DNA from 3 places in the Neisseria sp. P0009.S007 genome. Region 3 is predicted to be linked to each of the others. Evidence: predicted binding sites of a transcription regulator. Region 3 holds the regulator's gene; each other region holds the start of a gene.
What was found. Region 3 encodes FNR, which switches genes on or off when oxygen is low (the NO sensors DNR and NnrR bind a similar motif). Its sites were predicted from a motif close to TTGATNNNNATCAA; they were not measured.

Region 1 (4,782 bases), on a different contig from region 3:
AAATAATCGCCGGGCAACGTATTGCATTCCATCACATCGAGAAACATCGGATCGACGGCATACATCAATACGCCGAACCATACCGCATAAATCAGACTGGCAATAAAGTAGGCTTTAAAAAATCGGCTCTTACCCATTTCCTACCCCTCACTTCCGCCCTGCGATATGCTCCACCGCCGCCTGCGCACAATACAACCCAAACGAAGCCGTCACCAGCATACTCGCGCCATAGCCCGCGCAGGACAAACCTTGCGGCGCGGCATCGGTCGAACACGCTTCGCCGGATTGCGGCGGCGTAATATTCTCGGTTGAATAAACGCAAGGCACGCGCATTTTTTCTTTGGTATCGCGGCTGAAGCCGTAGCGTTTGCGCAAGGTGTAGCGCAAGTTGGAAAGCAGCGGATCGTGGGTAACGCGGCTCAAATCGGCGGTTTGAATCAACGCCGGATTCTTCTGTCCGCCCGCGCCGCCGCTGATAATAAACGGTTGTTTATGTTGCACGAAATACGCCGCCATCGCCGCTTTGACACGGATTTGGTCGATGGCGTCGATGACGAAGTCAAAAGGCCGTCTGAAAAGCTCGTCCAGATTATCTTCCGTCACAAAATCTTCGATTTCCGTCACTTCGCATTGCGGATTGATTTGGGCAATGCGTTCGCGCAAAGCGGTAACTTTTGCCTTACCGAAATCATCGGTCAAAGCGTGCAACTGGCGGTTGACATTGGATTCGGCAACATTGTCCAAATCAATCAGCGTTAAACGACCGATGCCGCTCCTCGCCAACGCCTCCACCGCCCACGAGCCGACGCCGCCGACGCCGACCACGCACACATGCGCACGCGAAAAGCGCGCCAGCGCTTCGTCTCCGTAAAGTCTGGCAATACCGCCAAAGCGGCGCGAAGAAAGAAAAGCAGCGTCCTGCATAAGCAACCTTGTGATATATCAATAAATTAATGAAAAACGCGACAGGCGATTCGGACAGACATTATACTTGAAAGCAGATGGGCTGTTGTACCTGCCCGAAAGAGTTTATAATCGTTTCACATTCAGACAAGTTCTGATTTCATATTAAACGAAAGTGCCGCTACTCGGCGCAAAAGGAGAATGAATATGTACAAACATCTGGTTGTAGCCGTTGACGGTAGCGAGACCTCCCTCAATGCATTGAAACATGCCGCCGAACTGGCAAGCCTCAACAAAGCCCAACTGACTTTGGTTCACGTTGCCAACCCTGCAGAATACATGGCTTTGGCTCCTGAATTCCTGCAACACGAAAGCTACGAAGCCGCCGCAGTGGCTCAAGGTAACGAAGTTTTGGATTTCGCAGAAAAAACAGCGCGTGAAAGCGGCGTTGAAAACATCGTGAAACACCTGTTGGTTGCCAACAAAGGCGCGCGCGAAATGGCGCAAGACTTGGTTGACTACGCCGACAACAACGGCGCAGACCTGTTGGTACTCGGCACACACGGCCGCACCGGCCTGATGCACCTGCTGATGGGCAGCTTCGCCGAGACCGTAATGCGTCAAAGCCACCTGCCTCTGCTGATTATCCGCAGCAAAGCTGAAGAAGCATAATCAAGCATTTATTTAAAATAGCGAAAGGCCGTCTGAATATTTTTCAGACGGCCTTTTTTCATTTTCACATGACAACTTCAGCTTTTATTTTGCCATTTCTTTGAACACTTCGTGTGCCACAGCAATGGTTTCGTCAATCAGCTCAGGCGTATGCGCGGCGGAAACAAAACCGGCTTCGTAAGCTGACGGGCCGAATGCGACATTGCGGTCGAGCATACCGTGGAAGAAATGTTTGAAACCGTCGATATTGGAACGCGCCATGTCGGCATAGTTTTGCGGCGTATGGCTGGCAAAATACAAACCAAACATACCGCCCACACTGTCCGCCGTAAATTCAACGCCATGCGCTTTAGCCGCGTCGGCAATACCGTTGGCGAGGCGTTGGGTCAGGGCAGTCAGGTTTTCATAGAAGCCTTCGCGCTGAATGATTTCCAGCGTTTTCAAACCGGCCGCAACCGCAATCGGATTACCGGACAATGTGCCTGCCTGATACACGCCGCCCAACGGGGAAATACATTCCATAATGTCTTTACGGCCACCGAACGCCGCCAAAGGCATACCGCCGCCGATCACTTTTCCCATGGTGGTCAAATCAGGCTTGATGCCGTGCAAAGATTGCGCACCGCCCAGCGCCACGCGGAAACCGGTCATCACTTCGTCGTAAATCAACACGGCACCGTGTTTTTCAGTCAATTCGCGCAAGGCTTTGACAAAGGCTTCAGACGGCCTAACCAGATTCATATTGCCGACAAAAGGCTCCAAAATCACACAGGCAATGTCATTGCCGCTTTGGGCAAAGGCTTCTTCCAGTTGGGCGATATTGTTGTATTCGAGTACCAAAGTGTGTTTGGTAAAGTCGGCAGGCACACCGGCGGAAGAAGGGTTGCCAAACGTCAGCAGACCGCTGCCTGCTTTCACCAACAGGCTGTCGGAATGGCCGTGGTAGCAGCCTTCAAACTTGATGATTTTGTCGCGTCCGGTAAAACCGCGTGCCAGACGGATGGCGGTCATCGTTGCTTCCGTGCCGGAGCTGACAAGGCGCAGCTGCTCGACGGACGGCATGATTTTAGCGATTTCTTCGGCAATGACAATTTCGCCTTCAGTCGGCGCACCAAACGACAAACCGCCCAATGCTGCTTCGCGCACGGCTTCAATGACTTCGGGATGGGCATGGCCGACAATCGCAGGGCCCCAAGAGCCGACATAGTCGGTATAACGCGTGCCGTTTTCGTCCCAAACATACGCGCCTTCTGCCTTTTTGATAAAGCGCGGTACGCCGCCGACGCTGCCGAATGCGCGCACAGGAGAGTTCACGCCGCCGGGAATAATGGCTTTGGCGCGGTTGAACAAGCTTTCATTACGGTTCATGGTCAATTCTTTCGTAAGAGGTCGTCTGAAAATCAAATCGATGCCATTTTAACACCAAATCCTTTTCAGACGGCCCAGGCTTCAAAATAAGAATCGGGCGCAAAATCAAAATTATTCTTTAAAAACAAACACTCTATCCATATTTTTCCTGCTTGTGCTATAATCCGCGACCTATTGAAACAATAAAAGAAAAGCATCATGTTACGCGGATTCATACTCAGCCTCGCCCTTTTGGCGTCCTCCCTCGTCCATGCACAACGCAGCCTGCCTGACGATATGGATGTGGCCGTTTTAAAAACCGTCGATCTGCCTTATCTGAAAGTCAGCAAAGGCGGTTTTTCTTGGACGCGCCTGCTGACCTTGGGCATTGTGGACGGCAACGCAGCCAAACTGCAAATCACCCGCTTCACCAAAATCCACGATGAAAACGACCGTTTCATCCCCATGGGCCGCCTGCTGAATCAAACCGGCAAAGCCGTTGCGTTCAAATACAACGAAGAAAGCCGCCTCGTCCGCGAAATCTGGATTTTGACCGACGCCGAGGCCGACAGGTTCATCGAACACGCCAAAAAGCAGAAAAAGGCGGAAGAATAATTTTTCAGACGACCAGAGTATTGCACAGGCCGTCTGAACCCTTTTACAACAAGCAAGTCAATCAAAACAAACCATGAAAAAAGTATTTATCCGCACCTTCGGGTGCCAAATGAACGAGTACGACAGCGAAAAAATGCTGTCCGTCCTCGCCGAAGAACACGGCGGCATCGAGCAGGTTACCCAACCTGACGACGCCGACATCATCTTGTTCAACACCTGCTCCGTGCGTGAAAAAGCGCAAGAGAAAGTCTTCTCCGACTTAGGCCGCGTACGTCCGCTCAAAGAAAAAAATCCCGACCTCATCATCGGCGTTGCCGGCTGCGTTGCCTCTCAAGAAGGTGAGAACATCGTCAAACGCGCTCCGTATGTGGACGTGGTTTTCGGCCCGCAAACGCTGCACCGCCTGCCCAAACTCATCGTCGATAAAGAAACCACCGGTCTGTCTCAAATCGACATTTCCTTCCCCGAAATCGAGAAATTCGACCACCTGCCGCCTGCGCGCGTAGAAGGCGGTTCGGCATTCATTTCCATTATGGAAGGCTGTTCCAAATACTGCTCTTACTGCGTCGTCCCTTATACCCGCGGCGAAGAATTCTCCCGCCCGCTCAACGACGTATTGACCGAAATTGCCGGTTTGGCGCAACAAGGCGTTAAAGAAATCAACCTCTTAGGCCAAAACGTCAATGCCTATCGCGGCGAAATGGAAAACGGCGAAATCTGCGACTTTGCCACTTTGTTGCGCATCGTCCACGAAATCCCCGGCATCGAACGCCTGCGCTTTACCACCAGCCATCCGCGCGAATTTACCGACGCGATTATCGAGTGCTACCGCGACCTGCCGAAGCTGGTTTCCCACCTGCACCTGCCGATTCAAAGCGGTTCCGACCGCGTATTGAGCGCAATGAAACGCGGCTACACCGCCTTGGAATACAAATCCATCATCCGCAAACTGCGCGCCATCCGTCCTGATTTGTGCCTCAGCTCCGACTTTATCGTCGGCTTCCCGGGCGAGACCGAGCGCGAGTTCGAGCAAACCTTGAAACTGGTGAAAGACATTGCCTTCGACTTGAGCTTCGTCTTTATTTACAGTCCGCGCCCAGGTACGCCTGCCGCCAACCTGCACGACGACACGCCGCACGAAGAAAAAGTGCGCCGCCTCGAAGCTTTGAACGAAGTCATCGAAGCCGAAACCGCGCGCATCAATCAAACCATGATCGGCACGGTTCAACGCTGCTTGGTTGAAGG
Region 2 (4,782 bases), on a different contig from region 3:
GCCGATTTCGCCACCGAAAAAGGCGCAGACTGGGTTATCGGCGCAAACGAAGACGACTACCACTATACCGGCTTCAACTTCGGCCGAGATGCTGCCGAGCCTGAATTTGTCGATTTACGCAATGTCATCGAAGGCGACATTAGCCCTGACGAACAAGGCCGTCTGAAACTGGCGCGCGGTATTGAAGTCGGCCACGTTTTCCAATTGCGCGACAAATATACCCAAGCCATGAATGTCAGCTTCTTGGACAATAACGGCAAATCCCAAATCATGGAAATGGGCTGCTACGGTATCGGTATTACCCGCGTTGTGGCCGCCGCCATCGAACAAAACAACGACGAAAAAGGCATTGTTTGGACCAAAGCAATGGCGCCGTTTGAAGTCGTTATCGTGCCGATGAACTACAAAAAATCAGACGCCGTGCGCGAAGCCGCCGACAAAATCTACGCCGAGCTTTTGGCTGCTGGTGCGGATGTTTTGTTGGATGACCGCGACGAACGTGCAGGCGTATTGCTGAATGACTCCGAGCTGTTGGGTATTCCTCACCGCATCGTGATCGGCGATCGCGCATTGAAAGAAGGCAATGTCGAATATGCCGAGCGCCGTAACAATCAGGCTCAAGCCGTTGCAGTATCAGAAGTTGTCGCCAAGGTTTTGGCCGCATTGAACGCTTAAATTTTTTTCAATAATGAAAAGGCCGTCTGAAACTGATTATTTCGTTTCAGACGGCCTTTTTCTGTTTTAATAAATAATGTTTTTTCCGTAGCTCTCTAATATTTCTTTGATTTTCAGAATGGTTTCTTTGGGCGGCGGATGTACGCCTTTTAATTTGTATTCGTCGCCGCACAAAGCCCATTTGTGTGCGCCCAATTCGTGATACGGCAAGAGCTCGACCATTTCGACATTATCCATATCACCGATAAACTCGCCCAATAAATGCGCTGACCGCTCATCATCGGTATAACCGGGAACAACCACATAACGCACACGCGTCGGCTGATTGCGTTCAGCAAGATAGCGCGCGAATTTCAGCGTTTTGGTATTTGGAATACCGACAAGCACTTTATGAATTTCAGGATCGATTTGTTTTAAGTCGAGCATGACCAAATTGGTATGATCGAGCAAATCATCCAAAATCGAATCATAGTGCAAAGCATAGCCATTGCTGTCTAGACAGGTATGGATATCGTGTTCCCGACAGGCCGTAAACCAATCGCATACAAACTCATATTGCAATAACGGCTCGCCGCCGGTTGCCGTTACGCCTCCGCCTGTCGCACGCAAATAATGACGATAGGTCATGACCTGCTTCATCACAGTTGCCACATCCAATTCCTGCGCCTGCTCAGTATGAAGATCCCATGTGTCACGATTATGGCAATACAGGCAACGCATCAGGCAGCCTTGCAAAAAGAGCACGTAGCGCAAACCCGGACCATCGACAGCACCGCAAGATTCAATCGAATGAATAATGCCTTTACCGTTATAGTGACGGTGGCCAAGGTCTTTCAGTGCCGGCTCGGGGGTAATGGCAAAAGTCGTGGACATAGTGTTCGGCTCAAAAATGTTTTTGCTTATATGGATTGTACGATAATAAAGGCCGTCTGAACATTTCAGACGGCCTCGGAGCTTTGTTTCAAAACAAACCAAATGCAAATTTAGCTTCCGGTTTGTTTCTCCACCCGGATTACATGGTTTCTGTGAATGTACGGGTAATCACGTCAAGCTGTTGTTCGCGGGTCAGCGAGTTGAAGCGAACCGCATAACCGGACACACGAATGGTCAACTGCGGATATTTCTCTGGATTGTGCATCGCATCTTCCAAAGTCTCGCGATTCAATACGTTGACGTTCAAGTGTTGGCCGCCTTCCAAAATACCGTCTTCATGGTGGAAATAACCGTCCATCAAACCGGCAAGGTTGCGTTCGCGAGAATACTCGTCTTTACCCAACGCGCCAGGAATAATGGAGAAGGTATAGGAAATACCGTCTTTGGCAAACTCAAATGGCAGTTTGGCTACGGAAGTCAATGAAGCGACTGCACCGTTGACGTCACGACCGTGCATTGGGTTTGCACCCGGACCAAACGGAGCGCCTGCACGGCGGCCGTCTGGAGTATTACCGGTTTTCTTACCGTAAACAACGTTGGAAGTAATGGTCAGTACGGACTGAGTCGGAGTGGCGTTGCGGTAAGTTTTGTGGGTTGCCACTTTTTTCATGAAGCGTTCAACCAAATCGCAAGCAATATCGTCAACGCGGTCGTCGTTGTTACCAAATTGTGGGTATTCGCCTTCGATTTCGAAGTCAACGGCAATGCCATTTTCGTCACGAATCGGTTTCACTTTGGCGTACTTAATGGCGGACAATGAGTCGGCAGCCACAGACAAACCGGCGATACCGCATGCCATCGTACGTTTCACATCACGGTCATGCAATGCCATCAATGCAGCTTCGTAGCTGTATTTGTCGTGCATGTAGTGAATAATGTTCAGCGCGGTAACGTATTGGGTTGCCAACCAATCCATGAATTTGTCCATGCGCTCAAAGACAGTGTCGTAGTCCAAAACTTCGTCCATAATCGGCTCGGTTTTCGGACCAACTTGCTCTTTAGATTTCTCGTCCACGCCGCCATTGATTGCGTACAGCAGAGTTTTAGCCAAGTTGGCGCGTGCGCCGAAGAACTGCATTTGTTTGCCGACCACCATCGGGCTGACGCAGCAGGCAATGGCGTAGTCGTCGCTATTGAAGTCAGGGCGCATCAAATCGTCGTTTTCGTATTGGATGGACGAAGTATCGATGGATACTTTGGCGCAGAATTCTTTAAAGCCTTGCGGCAGTTGTTCTGACCACAATACAGTGATGTTTGGCTCAGGAGACGGGCCCATGTTGTACAGAGTATGCAGCACGCGGAAGTTGGTGCGGGTTACCAAGGTACGGCCGTCCAAGCCCATACCGCCGATGGATTCGGTTGCCCAAATCGGGTCGCCGGAGAAGAGTTGGTCGTATTCGGGCGTACGCAGGAAACGGACCATACGCAGTTTCATCACCAAGTGGTCAATGAATTCTTGCGCTTGGGTTTCGGTAATCACACCGTTTTTCAGGTCGCGTTCGATGTAAATATCCAAGAATGAAGATACACGGCCGAAGGACATCGCTGCGCCGTTTTGAGATTTAACGGCAGCGAGGTAGGCGAAATAAGTCCATTGGATCGCTTCTTGTGCATTTTTTGCAGGGCCGGAAATATCGTAGCCGTAAGAAGCCGCCATTTCTTTCATTTGGTTCAATGCTTTATATTGCTCATTGATTTCTTCGCGGCGGCGGATCACTTCTTCCAAGTCCACACCGTTTTCCAAATCGGCTTGCAGTGAGTTGAACTGGTTGAGTTTGTCTTTCATCAAGAAGTCGATACCGTACAATGCCACACGACGGTAGTCACCGATAATACGGCCACGGCCATAAGCATCCGGCAGGCCGGTAATCACGCCTGATTTACGGCAACGGCGGATGTCGGGCGTATAAACGTCAAACACGCCTTGGTTGTGGGTCTTGCGGTATTTGGTGAAAATTTCGCTGACTTCGGGATTCAATTCAACGTTGTACACTTTGCACGCGTCTTGCACCATTTTCAAACCGCCAAACGGCATGATAGAGCGTTTCAAAGGCTCGTCTGTTTGCAGGCCAACGATGGTTTCCAAATCTTTGTCGATATAGCCTGGAGCATGGCTGGTAATACCGGAGACGATTTGCGCGTCGATTTTATACGGCTCGTGCGTACGGTTTTCAACCTTGATGCCTTCCATCACTTCCGCCCACAGCTTGGTTGTGGCTTCAGTTGCTGGTGCCAAGAAAGAGGCATCGCCTTCATATGGCGTGTAGTTTTTTTGAATAAAATCGCGGACATCTACGTTGGTTTCCCAGTTGCCACCGACAAAACCTTCCCAAGCGGCAGGACGTTGCTGAACAGCATTTGACATATCAAGCTCCTAATTTTATTGAAAATATAGACTGTAAATTTTCTGAAAGGATAACATCAATACCCATTTATTTACAGGGGTTTTTATGAAATAAAATTACAGATTTGGTTTTTCTTGATTTACGTCAATGAGAATAATTGTTACTTGGCACTACATCTCACTTTCCAAACATTCGTACTTAAAAACAGCGTAAAATACAAAATTCAGCCCTGAAGACAGACATCCTTCAGGGCTGAATTTTTATTGCATTTCATATAAAAGGCCGTCTGAAAAATTCAGACGGCCTTTTATTCACTTAATCAATTAAGCAAACGGATGATGCAAAACAATGGTTTCTTCGCGCTCAGGACCGGTTGAAACAATGGCCACAGGCGCACCGCAAACTTCTTCAATCCGTTTCAGATAAGCTTTAGCGTTTTCAGGCAGTTTGTCGTACTCTTTCACACCAAAAGTGGACTCGCTCCAACCCGGCATGGTTTCATAAATCGGTTTGCAGGTTTCTACCGCATCGGAGCCGCAAGGCAGAATATCGGTTTTGCTGCCATCAGGCAATTCATAACCTACACAGATATTGATGTTTTCAATACCGTCCATCACATCCAGCTTGGTAATGCACATGCCGGAAATGCCGTTAACTTGAATAGAGCGTTTCAGAGCAGCCGCGTCAAACCAGCCACAACGACGCGCACGACCGGTTACGGAGCCGAATTCATGGCCGCGTTCAGCCAAGCCTGCGCCCACTTCGTCAAACAATTCAGTCGGGAATGGGCCGGAACCCACGCGGGTGGTATAGGCTTTAACGATACCCA
Region 3 (4,656 bases):
CAGGCATTACTTATTTATTCATCAAGCCGCCAAGCTTTGGCGGCTTGTATTTTTATTTCCAATCCGGCTACCGCGCGTGGCCGGATAAAATTTTAAAAGCATCATCATGCTTTCATGGAGAACTCAATGCAAAAAATCCCTTTGACCGTCCGTGGTGCAGAATTGTTGAAACAAGAACTTCAACACCTCAAAAGCGTAGCACGCCCAGAAGTCATTGAAGCCATCGCCGAAGCACGTTCACACGGCGACTTGTCTGAAAACGCAGAATACGAAGCCGCCAAAGAGCGTCAAGGCTTTATCGAAGGCCGCATTGCCGAGTTGGAACACAAACTCTCTATGGCGCACATCATCAACCCTGCCGAAATCCATGCAGAAGGCAAAATTGTGTTCGGCACAACTGTGACACTGGAAGATTTGGAAACCGAAGAACAAGTTACCTACCAAATCGTCGGTGAAGATGAAGCAGACATCAAAGAACACAAAATCTACGTTGGCTCCCCCATTGCCCGAGCCCTGATCGGCAAAGAAGAAGGCGACGTTGCAGAAGTTCAAGCACCCGGCGGCGTGCGTGAATATGACATCATTGCCGTGCAATATATTTAAATAAACAAAAGGCCGTCTGAAAACATTTTCAGACGGCCTTTTGCTGTACCTAAAAACACCATAATCAAAGAAAATAAAATCTTCACAGGAGAAGCATAATGAATCTACTATACAAAATTATCCAAACCGCTGCCGCCATGTGGCTTGGTATGCAGCTGACAGCAGGCTATGTTACTGCCCCTATCCTATTCCGCATCCTGCCCAAAATGCTGGCAGGAGAAATTGCCGGCATTTTATTTGCTATTACAGCACTTTGTGGCTTAGTTATTTTTGGCGCAGCCTATGCCTTTTTCAGACGGCAGCTGGCCTTACTTTCTTGGTGGATATTGGTACTTTGGCTACTCTTAGCCTGTAATCATCTTTTGGTTACGCCGGTTATCGAGGCACACAAGTACGGACTAGATAACTGGTTACTGTCCCTAGTAGGTGGAACATTCGGCGTTTGGCACGGCTTATCCAGTATCATCTTTTTGATTTGTACAATACTCGCCGCTGTTTGCGTATGGAAATGGCCCAAGTCAAACTAATCTGTCTTAATAAAAGGCCGTCTGAAAATAAGTCTTTCAGACGGCCTTTTATTTTGAATCATGAATTCCCCGACTCTTCAAATATAAACCATAAAAAAATGCCCTGCAATATGCAGGGCATTTTTCAAAAACCGATTAAGGTTTAGCGTAACCGTGAACGCCATTGTAAGGAGCTGGGATCCAACCTTCATCAGTAGCAGGCAATTCGCCTTGACCTTCGATAGTTTGACCTGGAGCAACTTGACGAGTAACCACGCTGCGGATTTTAACATCAACGCGGCGGTCAGGCTCGATACAAGCGATAAGAGCAGCACGTTTCTTAGCTTTAGAAACTTTTTTGCCCAGTTTAGCAACTTCAGCTTCACAAGTAGCAGTCATTTGAGCTTGAGATTCGCCCAGACCTACTGCAGAGATTTTGCTAGAAGCAACGCCACGACCTACCAAGTAGTTAGCAACTACGTTGGCACGACGCTCAGACAGAGCTTGGTTGTATTGCTCAGAACCCATGAAGTCAGTGTGACCTTCAACACGTACAGTTTGTACGCTTTCGTTGCTCAGGCGTTGAGCCAAAGCGTTCAGGTTCTCTTGAGCTTCAGGACGCAGGTTGTCTTTGTCGAAGCCGAACAGAGTTTTAGAAGACAGGGAAACAGTTTCATCAACATACTCAGGAGCTTGTTGTACAGGAGCAACTGCTTCGCGGTCACCACATTCAACACGGCCTTCGGTAGCTTTGTCGAAGTAGCTGTTTTTCCAGCATTCGCCGTAGTTGTTACGGACGATTTCTTGAGATTGGCTGCTTACGGTGTAACCGTGTTTGGTGTGCGCTTCGCTGGCCATAGCGGTGCCAGAGGCAACCAAGGCAACGAACAATGCGCTTAATTTCAGCTGTTTGGTCATTTTATTCCCTCATCAAATTGTTATGCGGCGGACTAGGAAAGCAACCGCTGCAAAGTACCAATATACAGGCCGCAGTATCAAAACAGCGGCAAATCGGATATATCAGGTTGCACTATAAAGAAGCGCAAGGCAAACTGTCAATACTCGATGCCTTCAAACAATCATGAAGTGCCTGCTTCCTAGTAGTTAATCATGCCGAAAAATCAATCTTGTGTCATTAATTTAGGGCAAAATCAGACAATTCACCTACCTAAAGTTGTACAAAAACAACAAAACCCCTTTCCCTCTTCTTTCCTGAATTTCCTGTTTTCATATCATTAAAAGATATTTTCATTAAAAACAACCATTTTCAAAACTCGGGGCAAAACTGGGCAAAATATGTTAAATTACATGCCGTTTGTCGCACAAAATCCACAATAACAACGTATTCGGTACTACTACCATGAAACTGCAACAATTACGTTACGCCCTTGAAGTTTACCGGCACAATCTGAATGTCTCCGAGGCTGCCGATGCGCTTTTTACATCCCAGCCCGGCATTTCCAAACAAATCCGCCTGCTTGAAGAAGAATTGGGTATCCAAATTTTTATCCGCAGCGGCAAACGTGTGGTTTCCGTTTCGCAACCGGGCAAAGCCGTATTAGAGATTTCGGAACGGATTTTGCGTGATGTACAAAACATTAAAAATATCGGCAGCGAGTTTACCGATCACGACAGCGGCTCGCTAACCATCGCGACAACGCATACCCAGGCGCGCTATGCTTTGCCCAAAATCGTTGCGGAATTTGTCAAAAACTACCCTAAAGTCAATTTGACCATCAAACAAGGCAGCCCTTCTGCCATTGCCCAAATGGTCAGCAGCGGAGAAGCAGATTTGGCAATTATTACCGAACGCATTGACGATCACCCCGAGTTGGGCAAACTACCCTGCTACGAATGGAACCATGCCGTGATTGTTCCGCACGATCACCCTCTTTTGGACTGCCGCAATCCTTTAAGCCTTGAAGATTTAGCTTCTTTTCCGCTAGTTACTTACGAATTTGCTTTTAATTCCGGCAGCAGCATTGCGCGTACATTTAATAAAGCGCATATTGAGCAACCTGATGTTGCCTTATCGGCTGCCGATACAGATGTATTGAAGACGTATGTCCGCTTAGGCTTGGGCGTTGGTTTAATGGCGAAAATGGCGTACGATCCTGCGGTCGATCAAGATTTACAGCTGATTGATGCGGCACACTTATTTGAACCATCACCCACTTGGATAGCCTTACGCACCGATACCTACCTGCGCGGTTACGCGTATGACTTTATCCAGATGTTTGCACCGAAACTGACCAGAGAAGTAGTCGACCGCATTCTGTACACGCCGGTTGTTGAAGATTTTTCAATTTAATATCTGACTATAACTTGCGTAACTTAACAATTATTCTTTAATTCTTGTTAAAAAGGCCGTCTGAAATATTTCAGACGGCCTAAGATTCAGATAGCGTGCGAACAACCAGAAACCATTTTCTTCAAGGTTGTCGCATCTAAGATTTTGATGTGCTTGTGTTCAACAGAAATCAAGCCTTCATGATGGAATTTAGACAAGGTGCGGCTGACTGTTTCCAGTTTCAGCCCCAAATAGCTGCCGATTTCCTCACGCGACATCCGCAAGATAAAATCATTGGCGGCAAAACCTCGTGAATAGAGACGCTGAGACAGATTGAGTAAGAATGCTGCCAATCGCTCTTCAGCGCGCATATTGCCCAAAAGCAGCATAACGCCCTGATCTCGGACAATTTCGCGGCTCATCAAGCGGAAAAAGTGAGAACGGAGGCTGGGAATATCCTGACCAAGTTCTTCAATATGTGTAAACGGAAGCTCGCATACCTCGCTGTCTTCCAAAGCCACAGCATCACAGCTGTGAATATGGGAACAAATCCCATCCATACCGATCAGCTCGCCCGACATAAAAAAGCCGGTTACCTGATCTCGTCCATCTTGGCTGGCAACTGTTGTCTTAAAGAAGCCCGCACGGATGGCAAATAAAGAGGTAAACGGCTCGCCGGCACGGAACAGGTATTCACCTTTTTTCAGACGGCGGCTTTGACGGATAACCGCGTCTAATTGTGAAAATTCGTTAGGCATCAGTCCGACAGGCAAACACAGCTCGCGTAAAGAACATGTGGAACACAAGGTTTTCATTTGATGTGTTGCATTGTGTGTGGCCATAACGCACCTTTAATTTGCTTAGTTCTCTCAATCCCTGATGAAGCCGAATAACTATTGACCCATGTCAAAGTTGGCATATCATTATGAGGCATTCTACCAAACTATCGAAATTTTGACTAAAATTTTCCCTAATTTCCTTACTTCATACTACAAGCCCCGACCATGAAAATCATCCCTATCTCAAATAACACTAACACAAACAATGAATTACCGGAATTCGACCGCGAATTGATTGCCAGTTTGCCATCAAGCGGTCCACGTTATACATCCTATCCGACCGCCGACCGCTTCCATGAAGGCTTTAAAGAAGCCGAATATATCCAAGCTTTAAACCTGCGTAACATGGGCGCGCTCAACAAACCCCTTTCACTCTACATCCACATCCCCTTCTGCAATACCATCTGCTACTACTGCG

Region 1: ACTHS3_RS05895 (universal stress protein) is a predicted target of FNR. The motif match lies at 933-946, and genes of this name have one in related genera.
Region 2: pflB (formate C-acetyltransferase) is a predicted target of FNR. The motif match lies at 4,088-4,101, and genes of this name have one in related genera.

What each region holds. Positions count from the first base shown of each region.
Region 1 covers NZ_JBQCVF010000044.1:158-4,939, forward strand. The annotation lists partial or broken gene ACTHS3_RS05885 (hypothetical protein) at 1-137, opposite strand, end outside; gene ACTHS3_RS05890 (tRNA threonylcarbamoyladenosine dehydratase) at 148-924, opposite strand; gene ACTHS3_RS05895 (universal stress protein) at 1,111-1,575, shown strand; gene hemL (glutamate-1-semialdehyde 2,1-aminomutase) at 1,660-2,943, opposite strand; gene ACTHS3_RS05905 (hypothetical protein) at 3,142-3,537, shown strand; gene miaB (tRNA (N6-isopentenyl adenosine(37)-C2)-methylthiotransferase MiaB) at 3,611-4,782, shown strand, end outside.
Region 2 covers NZ_JBQCVF010000001.1:229-5,010, reverse strand. The annotation lists gene ACTHS3_RS00020 (proline--tRNA ligase) at 1-675, shown strand, start outside; gene pflA (pyruvate formate lyase 1-activating protein) at 742-1,548, opposite strand; gene pflB (formate C-acetyltransferase) at 1,688-3,973, opposite strand; partial or broken gene ACTHS3_RS00005 (adenylosuccinate synthetase) at 4,277-4,782, opposite strand, start outside.
Region 3 covers NZ_JBQCVF010000056.1:346-5,001, forward strand. The annotation lists gene greA (transcription elongation factor GreA) at 127-603, shown strand; gene ACTHS3_RS06850 (DUF4149 domain-containing protein) at 702-1,130, shown strand; gene ACTHS3_RS06855 (OmpA family protein) at 1,266-2,027, opposite strand; gene ACTHS3_RS06860 (CysB family HTH-type transcriptional regulator) at 2,470-3,420, shown strand; gene fnr (fumarate/nitrate reduction transcriptional regulator Fnr) at 3,507-4,241, opposite strand; partial or broken gene ACTHS3_RS06870 (oxygen-independent coproporphyrinogen III oxidase) at 4,404-4,656, shown strand, end outside.